One region of the Paenibacillus sp. J22P59 genome, then DNA from elsewhere that is predicted to be linked to it. Evidence: riboswitches for the same ligand, from Rfam matches in the RefSeq annotation. Region 1 holds a riboswitch; each other region holds the start of a gene.
What was found. Region 1 has a riboswitch for cyclic di-GMP ahead of AC50YO_RS21410 (putative bifunctional diguanylate cyclase/phosphodiesterase). Riboswitches for the same ligand answer to the same signal wherever they lie in the genome.

Region 2: another riboswitch for cyclic di-GMP. It lies ahead of AC50YO_RS05765 (transglutaminase-like domain-containing protein); the one in region 1 lies ahead of AC50YO_RS21410 (putative bifunctional diguanylate cyclase/phosphodiesterase).
Region 3: another riboswitch for cyclic di-GMP. It lies ahead of AC50YO_RS01075 (NPCBM/NEW2 domain-containing protein); the one in region 1 lies ahead of AC50YO_RS21410 (putative bifunctional diguanylate cyclase/phosphodiesterase).
Region 4: another riboswitch for cyclic di-GMP. It lies ahead of AC50YO_RS06215 (methyl-accepting chemotaxis protein); the one in region 1 lies ahead of AC50YO_RS21410 (putative bifunctional diguanylate cyclase/phosphodiesterase).

What each region holds. Positions count from the first base shown of each region.
Region 1 is NZ_JBXENX010000014.1:103,359-106,471, reverse strand. It holds gene AC50YO_RS21410 (putative bifunctional diguanylate cyclase/phosphodiesterase) at 1-1,170, opposite strand, end outside; cyclic di-GMP riboswitch class I at 1,307-1,390, opposite strand; gene AC50YO_RS21405 (cold-shock protein) at 1,732-1,974, opposite strand; gene AC50YO_RS21400 (cold-shock protein) at 2,064-2,264, opposite strand; gene AC50YO_RS21395 (beta-class carbonic anhydrase) at 2,468-3,031, opposite strand.
Region 2 is NZ_JBXENX010000003.1:105,791-108,903, forward strand. It holds gene AC50YO_RS05755 (response regulator) at 1-637, shown strand, start outside; gene AC50YO_RS05760 (class D sortase) at 711-1,346, shown strand; cyclic di-GMP riboswitch class I at 1,411-1,494, shown strand; gene AC50YO_RS05765 (transglutaminase-like domain-containing protein) at 1,507-2,307, shown strand; gene AC50YO_RS05770 (SdrD B-like domain-containing protein) at 2,544-3,113, shown strand, end outside.
Region 3 is NZ_JBXENX010000001.1:207,104-210,216, reverse strand. It holds gene AC50YO_RS01075 (NPCBM/NEW2 domain-containing protein) at 1-1,734, opposite strand, end outside; cyclic di-GMP riboswitch class I at 1,893-1,977, opposite strand; gene AC50YO_RS01070 (sensor domain-containing diguanylate cyclase) at 2,136-3,110, opposite strand.
Region 4 is NZ_JBXENX010000003.1:197,914-201,026, reverse strand. It holds gene AC50YO_RS06215 (methyl-accepting chemotaxis protein) at 1-1,586, opposite strand, end outside; cyclic di-GMP riboswitch class I at 1,675-1,759, opposite strand; gene AC50YO_RS06210 (hypothetical protein) at 1,869-2,192, opposite strand; gene AC50YO_RS06205 (YflT domain-containing protein) at 2,229-2,552, opposite strand; gene AC50YO_RS06200 (YrzA family protein) at 2,705-2,914, shown strand; tRNA gene AC50YO_RS06195 (tRNA-Thr) at 2,982-3,057, shown strand; tRNA gene AC50YO_RS06190 (tRNA-Pro) at 3,067-3,113, shown strand, end outside.

The sequences.
Region 1 (3,113 bases):
CAGATCGGTCGTCGATTCAGCCAGTTGCATCAGGCTGCGGCTTAACCAGCGATTAATAGCTAATGCCAGCATAGCGGCAATCGCGACGCTTCCGAGCATATACAGCAATTGATAAATATATTCTCGGAACATCTGTCCCTGGTACACCTCAACAGGAACACTGACCCTAAGCGTCAAGGGAACCCGGTTCAGCTCAACCTTATAAACATAATGTGCATTCCGCCATTGTTGGGTTGGGAGAAGAACGGTCGATTGGGCAGGTACTTCAATGAAAAAGTTTTCTACGATAGGAATAGCCGACGTTGCTTCAGCATGCTGTTGAGCTGTCAGAGGCATTGCATTGCTGGTCGCCAATACCTTATTCCGCTCTGTGCTGGTGATCGTAAGGTCGAACAGCTTCTGAGTCGTATTTCGATTAATAATTTCTTGAAGATATCCCATCTGTATAATATGCTCTGTGCGAATACCCAGTACATCCTCTTGCTTCCATTGCTCAAGTTCTTTCATTATGCTGTTCGCCGTATTGCTGGCCGTTTGGAGTGTCGTGCGAGTCGACACATCATAGGAATTCCAACCGCTAATGATCATATTCACGAGGAACGATAGAGCTACAACGGCTATCGAGAGGTGGAACAGCACCCTGCGGAACGGGATTGGGCGAGATTTGTCCTTAATAAGGCCAAGCCACCGTGCCAAGGGCAAATAATCGACTAATATTTCTGCGACTAACGTATTGAACAAACCATTGGATGCCGTAATAGCAAGCAGCAGAAAAAATTCGGTCGGAGAGAATACCCCAGAGAGCAAGCAAGCAACAAACGTAATCGGGGTACCGATTATTAACCAGAATAAGCCATCCATCTTAATCATGGAGCCTGGCCTTCTTAACAGCCAATAACCAATCCAACAAACTTCGAGCAGGAAGATACTTACAAACGCTGGATCATAGAATAGGAATATAGCGGCAGCATACACGACGGCAGCAGCAGGCAGTCCAACTCGCAATCCGAACAATCGGACCAAAGACAGCAGCAGAATATTCGTGAAGGTAAACGTAATGCCATAAATAAGCTGCAAGGGCTGTGAAGCGCTACCAAGAGCTAAGATAACAGCTCCTGCAATAAAGAGCCACCTGCGAAGGGGGTCGGAATTAACGAGAAGTCTCCACATGGGCGCAATCCTCCTGACGCATATCAATACAATGGGTCGTGATGAGAGAAAGGTTTGTTTTGATTCCCATATAAAAAAAACCAACAGCGATGCATGTGCAGCTATTTGGTCTCCAATCAACATAATAGATATGTCGGTCTGCAACCCGGCTGTCATATGAATTTACTTAAGACCCGTGGCTTTGCGTCCTATGCTCTCGCATAGTTTGCCTTTTCTATATGTTATTATAATATTTATATTTTACTAAAAGGAACGTGAAATTGGTAGCATTTTCATGCTTTTTTGGCATTATTTTAATACCGACAAACATCGTGTCTGTTCGCGATTTTTAGCTGTTTTTTTCCGACAAATTTCATGCAAAACAACCAAAAAATACGAATTACAGCGGGCGATCCCGCTGTTATCCGTCGATAAAAAAATAAGCCGCGCTAGCTGCTTTCCTCTCTTTTCTATTCATACCAGAAAGGGCTGCATCATATCTCACATTATTGTAACGTCATAATGAAGCTGGACAGCAAAAACCCACAACCTCGTGCGGTTGTGGGTTTACACATCATAGTATTACGATATTTTCCCTGCTTTTTGGTTCTTTCTGTGCAGCTTGATTTGCTGATCGGACGAGATCAGTATCGGCAGAACCTTAGTGCTGCTAATCATAGAAGACTTACACTGCAAGCATACAGGATCTTCTTTGAATGAGAAGCTATCTCTTATCCAACCGTTGCATTGTACGCTTGTACAGGACCAAATAGTGGTCATTTCTTCAGGTAAATTCTCCAACGGTCTATTCCAAGAATAATTCAATGGACCTTCCCCCTCAGAACAATCTTTGTGACTGGGTAGCATGATATTAAAAATCCCCAAACGGTTCGTTTGGGGATTTGATCATTATTCTACAGTTTTACAACGTTCTCAGCCTGTTGGCCTCTTTGACCTTGAACGACGTTAAACTCTACTTTTTGACCTTCGTCAAGCGATTTGAAGCCGTCGCCTGTAATTGCGCTGAAATGTACGAATACATCTTCGCCGCCTTCAACCTCGATAAAACCAAATCCTTTTTCTGCATTAAACCATTTAACTGTTCCTGTTTGCATAGAAACACCTCCAAATTTTACATGAAATTCTTATCCTGTTACAAATAAAAATTCACATATTGCACAAGGTTAGTAATTAAAATAATAACCCTCGGCAATATGTGAATTAGGTTAAATTCCAATATACTAATAATACCTTACTTTGAGACGAATAGCAAATTCTATATTTTAGAAATGATTGCATGGCCTATACCTTAATGGAATTATTCTCTATAATCCTCCACAATCATCTCAAGTGCGCCTGTCTCCGGGTCCATAACAAACCCATGTACAGGGATAGCCTCAGGGAACAGCGGATGCTTGCGGATCATCTTAACGCTATGCATGACCCCATCCTCCGGGCGCTCAAACCCGCGCAGAAACTTTTCCATTCGAATGCCCGAATTTTCAAGTGTCTCAATAACCAAAGGATCGATGCCATGCTCGGCAAACTTGCTGATAATCCGATCCGGTTCAATCTCCGTCATTCCGCAATTGAGATGACCTATGACAATAATCTCGCGTGCTCCTAATTCATATACCGCTACCAGAATGCTTCTCATAGCGCTGCCGAAGGGCTGGGTTAGGATGGCACCCGCATTTTTAATATACTTCGCATCGCCATTCTTCAAACCAAGCGCCTTCGGAAGCAGCTCGCTAAGCCGTGCATCCATGCAAGTAAGAATCGCTATTCTTTTATCCGGGTACTTGTCCGTTAAGTAATCCTCATAGGACTTCTCTTGGACGAATTGTTGATTATATGCCAATAAGCTGGGGACGATAGACATCTGATGGCCTCCTTAAATGATGCTGAACCTGAATAGGTTTTTTTATTTTAACATCAAATTTATAAGGATGGCAAAATTGTCG
Region 2 (3,113 bases), on a different contig from region 1:
TAATCGAGAACAAACTGTGGAGAAGGATGTATTGCTGGAACTGCTCTGGCCCTCTTTTGATTCACATCGAGCAGCTACCCAACTGTATACGTCAATCTATCATGTGCGCCAGACGTTAGTCCGTTCAGGAGCAAGCGTTCTTTCTATTAAAAAAGCAAGCTTAAAGGACGGCTATGTGCTGCATATGGGACAGGCGAGCATAGATATTGAGCAATGGGAGCAGCAGCTTGCCGAGCTGGATTTGATTAATGAAGACAATAAGGATCGCCATGAGGCCGTGTTTGCGGCATACACTCATGATTATTTAGCGGATTATGATTATATTTGGGCGGAGCCCGAGCGTGAACGATTGCGTATGTTGTGGCTGATTCATGCCCAGCAGCTGAGCCAATACTATATCAAGCATCACTATGTTAATGAAGCGATTAGGGTAAATCTACGTATCCAGCAAGTCAATCCCGTATTTGAACAGAGTTATTTGGACTTGATGAAGCTGTATGCTTCGATTAATAACGAGATCGCTGTGGAAGAGCAATATAAGCAATTGGCGGTCATCCTAAGAGAGCAATTGGATATTGAGCCAAGTGACGAAACGCACCAATGGTTAGAGCAGTGGAAGCAGGGCGGCATCGTTTAATTTTTATAGACTGAGAAAGTATAGGATTCGTATAGGGACGTAAGGAATAATAAAGATGGGAGGAGGTTCATTCGTGCGCAAGCGATCCTATCTATTAATTATTGCAGGAATTCTTATTATTTTATTTCCATTAATGAATGAGTGGTATTCGGAGCGCCAGCAAGATAAGCTGCTTGCTGAGGCAGAGAATTTAATGAATAAGCCGGCAGATGAAGCGAAGCAACTCCGCATGAGAGACGAATTGGAGACGGTATCGCAATTATTGGACGAGGGCTCGGAGGAAGAGGAGCAGACCTCCTTGGTGGACAAGGAGGGTTTGCTGGCCATTATAAGAATCGATGCAATTAATGTTAAGCTCCCTGTTCTGGAAGGAGCGACGAGGGATAACATGAGGCACGCAGCAGCACATATGTCGGAGACTCCACTGCCTGGCGAGATTGGCAATGCTGCGATTGCTGCGCACCGGGCCAAGACGAAGGGCAGGCTGTTCAACCGATTGGATGAGCTGGATACAGGGGATGCGATTACGGTTGAGACGCAAGCGGGGAATTATACCTACATCGTTACGAATAAATCCGTCGTATTGCCAACGGACCTATCTGTATTGTCGAGCAATAACCGCGATCGTATGCTTACTTTGATTACTTGTGATCCTATCGTAGACCCAACCCATCGACTCATTATTCATGCGAAGATGGATTCCGTTTAATAGAGAGTGAAAAAGAAAGATTGACATCGAATTTTGTTGTGATATGGTAAGGGTATAGTGCTTCATACGATAATGGCAAACCTGTCGAAAGGCAGGGACGCAAAGCTATAGGGCCTTCTTCGCGAGAAAAGGCAGCCTGGCCACCGAAGGGAGTTTTTTTATGCGCAAATTAGTTGTGATGCTGTTGGGTATCGTTCTTTTTTTCAATCTTACCCAAGGAATGGCGGATGCAAGTGACAAAGCGTGGCTGAAGACGGACAAGCTGTCCAAAGGCTTGGTCACGATTCATTATCCGGTTAATGCCAAAGTGAAGACCGTTGTCATGATAGCCAAAGGCAAACAAAGCTACACATATACCTTGTCCGCTGGCAAGCAGGAAGAGGGCTTCGCTCTTCAAATGGGCAACGGTGAATATACCATTACGATATTGGAGCATGCAAGCGGCAGCCGGTACAAAGCAGTAGATAGCAGCAAGCTGCAATTGAATCTTGCAGATAGCAAGACCGTCTACTTGAACTCCGTTCAGAATATGGAATGGAGCCCTACAAGCAAGGCGATAGCGAAGGCCAAGCAATTGGCAAGTGACAAGAAGACAGATTTGGATAAAGTAAAGGCTATCCATCAATATATTGTATCGAATATAACCTACGACAAGAAGCTCGCAGAAACTGCCTCCACCGACTACCTTCCACAGATTGATCGTACCTTCCTTGAGAAGAAGGATATATGCTATGGCTATGCTGCCTTATTCGGTGCGATGCTTCGGAGCTTGGATATTCCTACGAAGCTTGTTACAGGCAATTCGACTTATGTCGATACGTACCATGCTTGGAATGAGGTCTACCTGAATGGGAAATGGGTAACGATCGACACAACAGTCGATGCTGGAATGGGCAAGAGCAGCAAAAAAGGAACAATGATTAAAGATAATGCACAGTACAAAACGGACAAATACTACTAATTGGATGTCTAATAGAAAGCTTAAGCACTCATAGAGAGGGCTTAAGCTTTTTTTTTTTTTTGCATAATTTTTGGATATGTTTAGATTTTGGATAGATTTACAAGGTATACTAGAAGCGAGAGCATACTAGGCAGTTGGCATCATGATAGTTTTGTTTATACTAGTTACTGAAGACTAGGAGGTGAAAGAAGGAGTAGGTGTTTGGAATCAGATACAGAGAAGGGATGAGAGTTCGAGTGAAGAGTAATTCAATACGTAATAGTAGAATTTCAATCCTGCTCGTAGGATTGCTGCTGCTGCAGCTGTTGGTACAGCCCTTGGCTGCGCCTATTAACGCGGCTGTACCAATAACAGGATTGATTTTTGAGAAGTCAGCCTCCAAAAGTGTAGTGAATGTCGGAGAGACTTTTGAGTATTATCTGGATTATAGTGCCGCAGGGTCTACACAAGTCGGCAGGGAAATTACCATAGTTGATACAGTTCCTTCGCAGTTCGAGATTTTAGGGGGGGATTATACTTCTCGTAACGGTCAGACATTAACATTCGGACCCAGTATGTTAATCTCGGGAACGGCAGGGAGATTCTACATTGAGGTTAAGGTAAAGCCTACAGGAGTAAGCAGTTCCGTACAAACGACAAATACGGCTGCTGTAACTGTGGTGGACACGAATGAAAATACCACTTCCTCTGCCAATGTGGCAATTAATCCTGATCCGAATCCCATTCCGGATCCGGAGCCAAGTCCGTCAACGCCTGGGGTTATCGAATCGACCTATGATGTATGGGAGGTTCGCAAAAGCCAAAAT
Region 3 (3,113 bases), on a different contig from region 1:
AGAATCATAGGCAATCGACATGAGCATAGCTACCATGTTATTCGTAATTTCGCCATATTCCCGCTCGCCAACAGCCATCCGATGCCCGATCTCATGAGTCAAGCCCCAGCCTGGATATACTTTACTGAAATCCTCTAGCATCAACCCTACTTCTCCACGCTGGATACCCGTATGGTCACCCGCTGCATACATGAAGCCGTATGGCTGCATCAATCTTACATTTTCTCGGATAAGCTTAGGATCATGCTGCTCACTTCGTCCATCCAGACCATAGAAATCAAAGTTTTTGTCTATCCAGTAGTCATAGCCGGTCAAAGTATCCATTGGGCTCAGACCTTGTGTAATAAACTTGTTGTAGGCATCCGTAGCCGTTCCCGTAAAGATAATCCGGTCGCTGACCATCTCGACCACGTCTATTAATTGGCGATCTCGAATGTTCGGGTGCGCCGCCTTGTCCTGGTCTACTCTTTGTTTATAGGCAGTCAAAAAGGCTTTGAATTGCTCGGGGTCCGTATTCTTCGTCATAAAAGGAATTTTCTCGACGCCTTCGAAACGAATACGAGGGGCTTTTCCTTGCTCTTCAGACGTATAGGGATTGACGATATATACCGTTCCGCCTTTCGTCACTTCATTCGAATAAGCGCTGTTGGTTGGAATTTCAGGTACTGTAATCGTGTTTTTACCCGGACGCAATTGTACGCCTCTTGCCCAGCTCGACCAAGAGCCCTCCTGTTGCGAGAATACTAGAGAAGGCACTTTCGCAGCAGACTCCACATCTACATAGACATTAATTTGATCGCCTGGCATAGCCACGAATCCGGTAGATTGATTGTTAGTTCCAAAGCCGAATCGTAGATTTTGCTGCGCATGCTTCTTCATATCCCCATGCTGCTCGGCTTGAATAGTCATCCCTTCCATATTGATTTCGCCACTAACGATCTTTTTAGCCAATTCTATTTGCTCTCTTAATAGAGAATATAGCGGATGGGCTTTCGCCGCGTCCTCAAGCGCTGCAATTGTTGCTGTACTATTATAAGCTGGTGTAACAGCACTCATCGTTCCATCTGTGAACAGGTTGTCTACCTGATCACTGACCGGATCTTCTTTGTACAAGGCAAATTCCGCTGCACTCGCCCAATCCTGATTCGCTTGCTTGAATACGAATTTCAATCTTTTAAAGGCAGTTGGCGCGAATTGAATCGCCACAATATCTCCCGTTGAGCCTTTATATTCACCAGTAGAAACGAGAGTAAAGTTGTCACCTTCATCCGTAGCTGAGCTGTAAATATCAAATTGCTGAGCGAAGCCTTTCCCTTTGGCACTGGATTGCCTAGCTGCATAGATAACGCGATTCAGGATCGTCTCCTCATTCAATTGGATAACGACTTCGTTCGTAAAGCTGGCAGAGTTAGGCTTGCCCGTTTCCCAATGGGTATCCATATTTCCATCAATAGCCTTATTTATTGCAGAGTTTGGATAGTTCCCGCCATTGCTTTTGATTGATTTAATATTCGTAGTGTTCATTTTGAATACTTCATTGTACGCTTGGAGAATTTCTTTGCCATATAAATCAAAAGGAGCTACAGAGGCTGCGCTTGTTGCACGAGCTTGGCTTACCAATACGTTTTTCGCTCCATTTGCTTGATGCAGCTCACTTGCTAACACATAACCTGTCTCACTGGAAAAACTGATTAGCATCGCTGCTGATGTGGCGATCGCAATCATTTTCTTCATACTTTTCTGCCCCCTGATGAATGATAATTCCAAACCACTGACTTAAAATAGGCGCAAAAAAACTACTCCATAAGAGTAGCCTGATTGTGAATAAAGCTGCATAGAAAAAAGACTCCATTACCTCAGCAGCTTTAAAAAACAAAAAGCGTCATACACTCTTTGGCAGCTGGCTGACATCGTTTTGCAACCTTAGTCCCTTTAGCTTTGCGTCCCTACATTTCCATAGGTTTGCCTATTCAGTTTGGAATACAAACAAACAATACCATAGTTTTATGTATACTGACATGAATATTTAGTAGCATATCCAAATAGGTATTTCAGATTATATTCAATAATTATTCAATAAACTATAATAAATATTACCATTAAATTAATGAATACTTCCAATTTATATAAAAAGATTATAAATCATTAATGTGCGTAACCAGGTTGCGCCCATTTTCTTTGGAGGCATAGAGTGCTTGATCTGCTTTCTTCACGAGCGTTGCGTCAGAATCTATAGGGGTAACGGTAGCTATGCCTATACTCACTGTCAGCTTCCCTGTTTCCCATCTAGAATCCGCTACTGCATGCCGTAAGTTGTCAGCTATCGCCTTTGACTCTTCTATATCTGTGCCAGACAGGATAAGGACAAATTCTTCTCCACCATACCTGGCCGCCACATCCTCTTGACGAGCATGGGACTGTAAGATTTGCGCCAATTTTTCCAGAACCTGATCGCCTGTCTGATGGCCCCATGTATCATTCACATGCTTGAAGTGGTCAATATCTACTATAAACAGAGAAAATGGCGTCTGTTCATCTCTATATTTCGCTATTTGTTCTTCCAGTTTCTCTTGAAAAAATCTTCGATTCTTCAGTCCCGTGAGCTTATCTGTTATAGATAAGTTCACGAGAATCGCATTAATTTCCATCAATTCAGCTTGCTTCTGCTCAATCTCCATATGAATTTGTTTCAGCTTCTCAAGTGCTTGATCTTTTTCCCAATAAGCTTCTTCAATTTGTTTCTTTGCAGCCCGAAGCTCCAGCTCATAGTCCATTCGTTTGCCCATTTGGACCAATACACAATCAATCATCTCTATACCGTTATTCTCATACCTTCGCCCATTCACGATAAAAGGAATCGCTTCTCCTTTATGATCCTTCAAGCTTAGAAGCATCTCTTCTACATGCCCATTAAGCTGTATGTACGGATAAAAGTAAGAATGAAAAATAAGCTTATTTGCCGTAGACATAATAGATTCCAAATGCTTATGCACCAGGTCCTCCCGATGATATCCCATCTTATCAAGAAAAGTTTGATTCACAATCGTGATCATTCCTTCATGTGTAATAGAGATAAATCCACATGGCGCATAGTTCAGCCGTTCATTCATTCG
Region 4 (3,113 bases), on a different contig from region 1:
TCCACTGCTGTGACGATCTGTGTCATGCCAATCGTAATCTCCGAGATCGCTACCGATATTTCGCTGACTTGTTCCGACAATGAACTGCTTTGCTGCTCCAGACCTTGGAACGTAACGGATGCTGTCAATGAAGCCTCCCTTGTCGACGATATGATCTGGGCGAATTCTCCGATACGTTGACTCGTAAGCGTCACATCACCTTGGATAAGCTTTAGTTCCTTCGCAATGTTTTTGGATATCGAATCAGTCTGGCCGGAGAGCTTGCGAATTTCTTCTGCAACGACAGCGAAGCCTCGGCCATGCTCGCCGGCTCTAGCTGATTCAATAGAAGCATTAAGAGACAGTAGATTGGTCTGCGTATTCAAATCCTGAATGCCCTCCAGAAATTTGGTTACATTGCTATACCGAACCGTCATGCTTGCAAAAGCTTTCGTAACCTGCTCGTACTGCTCAGCAGCCCGCTTCACCATTTGGACGACACCTTCCATATCTTGTGAGCCGCTATTGGACGACAGCTTCATCTCCTGCATATCTTTATTAATATATTCACTGGAAGCAGCAATTTGCTGTGAGCTCGCCGATATCTCTTCTGTAATGGCAGATATAGATGACGCATCATCATATTGCGAGAGCAGCACCTCGGTCCCGAGCACAATCTGTCCCTTTACCTGCTCTGATGCGGTTTGATTGCGTCCAACCATTTCACCCATTTGAGCAGATATTCCAAGAACGGTATGGCTGACCTCAAGCGTCGATTTAATCGTATCCCGCAGCGTACCACCCATCGCCGACAGGGATCGGTCAATATCGCCGAATTCATCGAACCTGTCAAGCTTCCTGCTATAGGTGAAATCGCTGTTCTTATAGGCATTAATGCGCCCCATAATTCCAGCGAGACCCTTCTTAATGCTTTGGCCAAGCTGATAGGACATAAGAAAAGGGAGTAGAGCTAAAAAGATAACATTGATAATAACGATAATATTAGCTTTCTCTAGACTTTTGGACAATCTCGTATTTGTTTCCAACACATCGGCATTCATTTTTTCTCCGATAACATCACTTGCATAACTCAAAGTGACGGTATAGACACCGATTAAATTTCTTATATGTAACGCTCTAACTTCCGAATTTCGCTCTCCATAGCTGAGATCGAAGCTATTTAACTCCTCATACCCAAGCTGAAGCACATTTACCTGATTCGCATATTGTTTTCCCTTATCGTTAGTCGAATATTTCTTATCCAGCTTCTCAAATTTCTCCCTAAGCTTTGCCAGCTTATCAGGGACTGCCTCCAGATTAACCGTAATTGGCTTAGTGTCGACATCATCGTTCTCGATCGCATTCACCATCAGCAGCATAGTCTTCAATAGCAAGTCGGTAACATCACGATATTCTCGCTCCGCAGCAGTCAATTGCTCCGCATCCTTCACGGCATTGGATACCGATAGATTTTGCGTGTAAATAAAATATCCAGCACCCACGTTGAATAAGGTGATAAGCGAAGTAATTAACAGCAGCTTCACCGTAATTTTTTGCTTATTCACTAACCTAGCCGCCTTGCTCTTCCATTGTCTGACCTGATGCATTGCTTTCTCTCCTCTGTATCTGAAAAAAACAAAGCCATTTGAACCCCAAAAGAAGGGCAAATGGCTTTATCAGCTCTTTAGTCCTGGATCTGGAGGTCTGGCAACCTTAGTCATACAACCTTAGGCCCATAACTTTGCGTCCTTATTTTTCAATAAGTTTGCCTTTTTCAGTTAATCGCATTGAACTTCTTCAATACCGATCCATTTTAGGTGATATCCTACAATTTGTAAAACCAAAAAATGGGACCAGGTGCTTAAGTAAGCACCTAGTCCCATTTTCATCTATGCTAGCAATAGTTCTTTTAGCTGACTCTCGTCCTTAGCTTCTGATAAGACAACCGATACAGGTATGTCCGGTTGCTCCGGCTTAACGAAGCTAGTGTCTTTCAAATAATAGCCTTTCTCACGAGCAACAGTGTAAAAGGTACAAAATTGGTTGGAATAGCCTATAGCTTCCTCCTCGTTGGAATAGCTTCCTAGGATGTTGCCTATTCCAAGTGGATTCGACGTACTCTGAATACTAAGCTGAAATGCCTGTCCATCCTCACCTATTTCCTTCACGATAACCTCGCTATCAAAACAGGGAACACGATGTTTAATGGTCATTTCATTCACCGCCTTCTACACGAATGGGCCTAACTTTTATTGCTTAGCAATGACAAGGACCTTGCCCCTGTCCAGCTCTTGCTCATAATGCTCTGCTTCTCTCTCAGTCAAGCCGACTGATTCAAGCTTCGCTCTTAGCTCATCACCACGACTGCGGAACAAATTAGCCAGCGCATTGAACACGCCTTCTTCCGTCACGCCGATTTTATTTGCATTTGTCCATTCAGACAATGAATCCTCACGGTCCTCTTCATGGGCTAGGACAAAAATATCATCCTGATTAAACCCTCTAACATTCAACTCTCTTACCGCGGATAAAGCGCCTACTCCTGATTCAACAACATGTACAGATGGTTTCATTTGTCATTCCTCCATTTCGAGATTCGATATCAATTTGCTGATCGTCTTGACCAGTGTAAGACTGTTTAACCTGTTGAACAGACTTTGAAACATCGAGAAGGAAAGGTATAATAGATTTATTCTAAATACTAGTTGAGAAGAGGCTGTAACAAATGGAGTTTAGATTAGATCTTATCGCTGATAAAGTGGAGTTTTTCGAGGCGTATGATTTGAGGACATTAGAGAAGCGAATCGACCAGCAGATTGACAATAACAAGGGGCTATTGCTTGAGGTATATTCCGTGCAGCATCATACTGTATTCAACCCAAATACGGAGAAAATGCATTACAGCGCAGTCGTACATTTCAAGGCAAAAAAATAATTTAAAAAAACTATTGCATTAACGTTCAGCATATGGCATAATAACTTTTGTGTCCAAGACATACCACGCCGGTGTAGCTCAGTTGGTAGAGCAACTGACTTGTAATCAGTAGGTCGGGGGTTCGAATCCTCTCGCCGGCACCATCTTTATTACGGGACGTAGCTCAGCTTGGTAGAGCACCTGGTTTGGGACCAGGGGG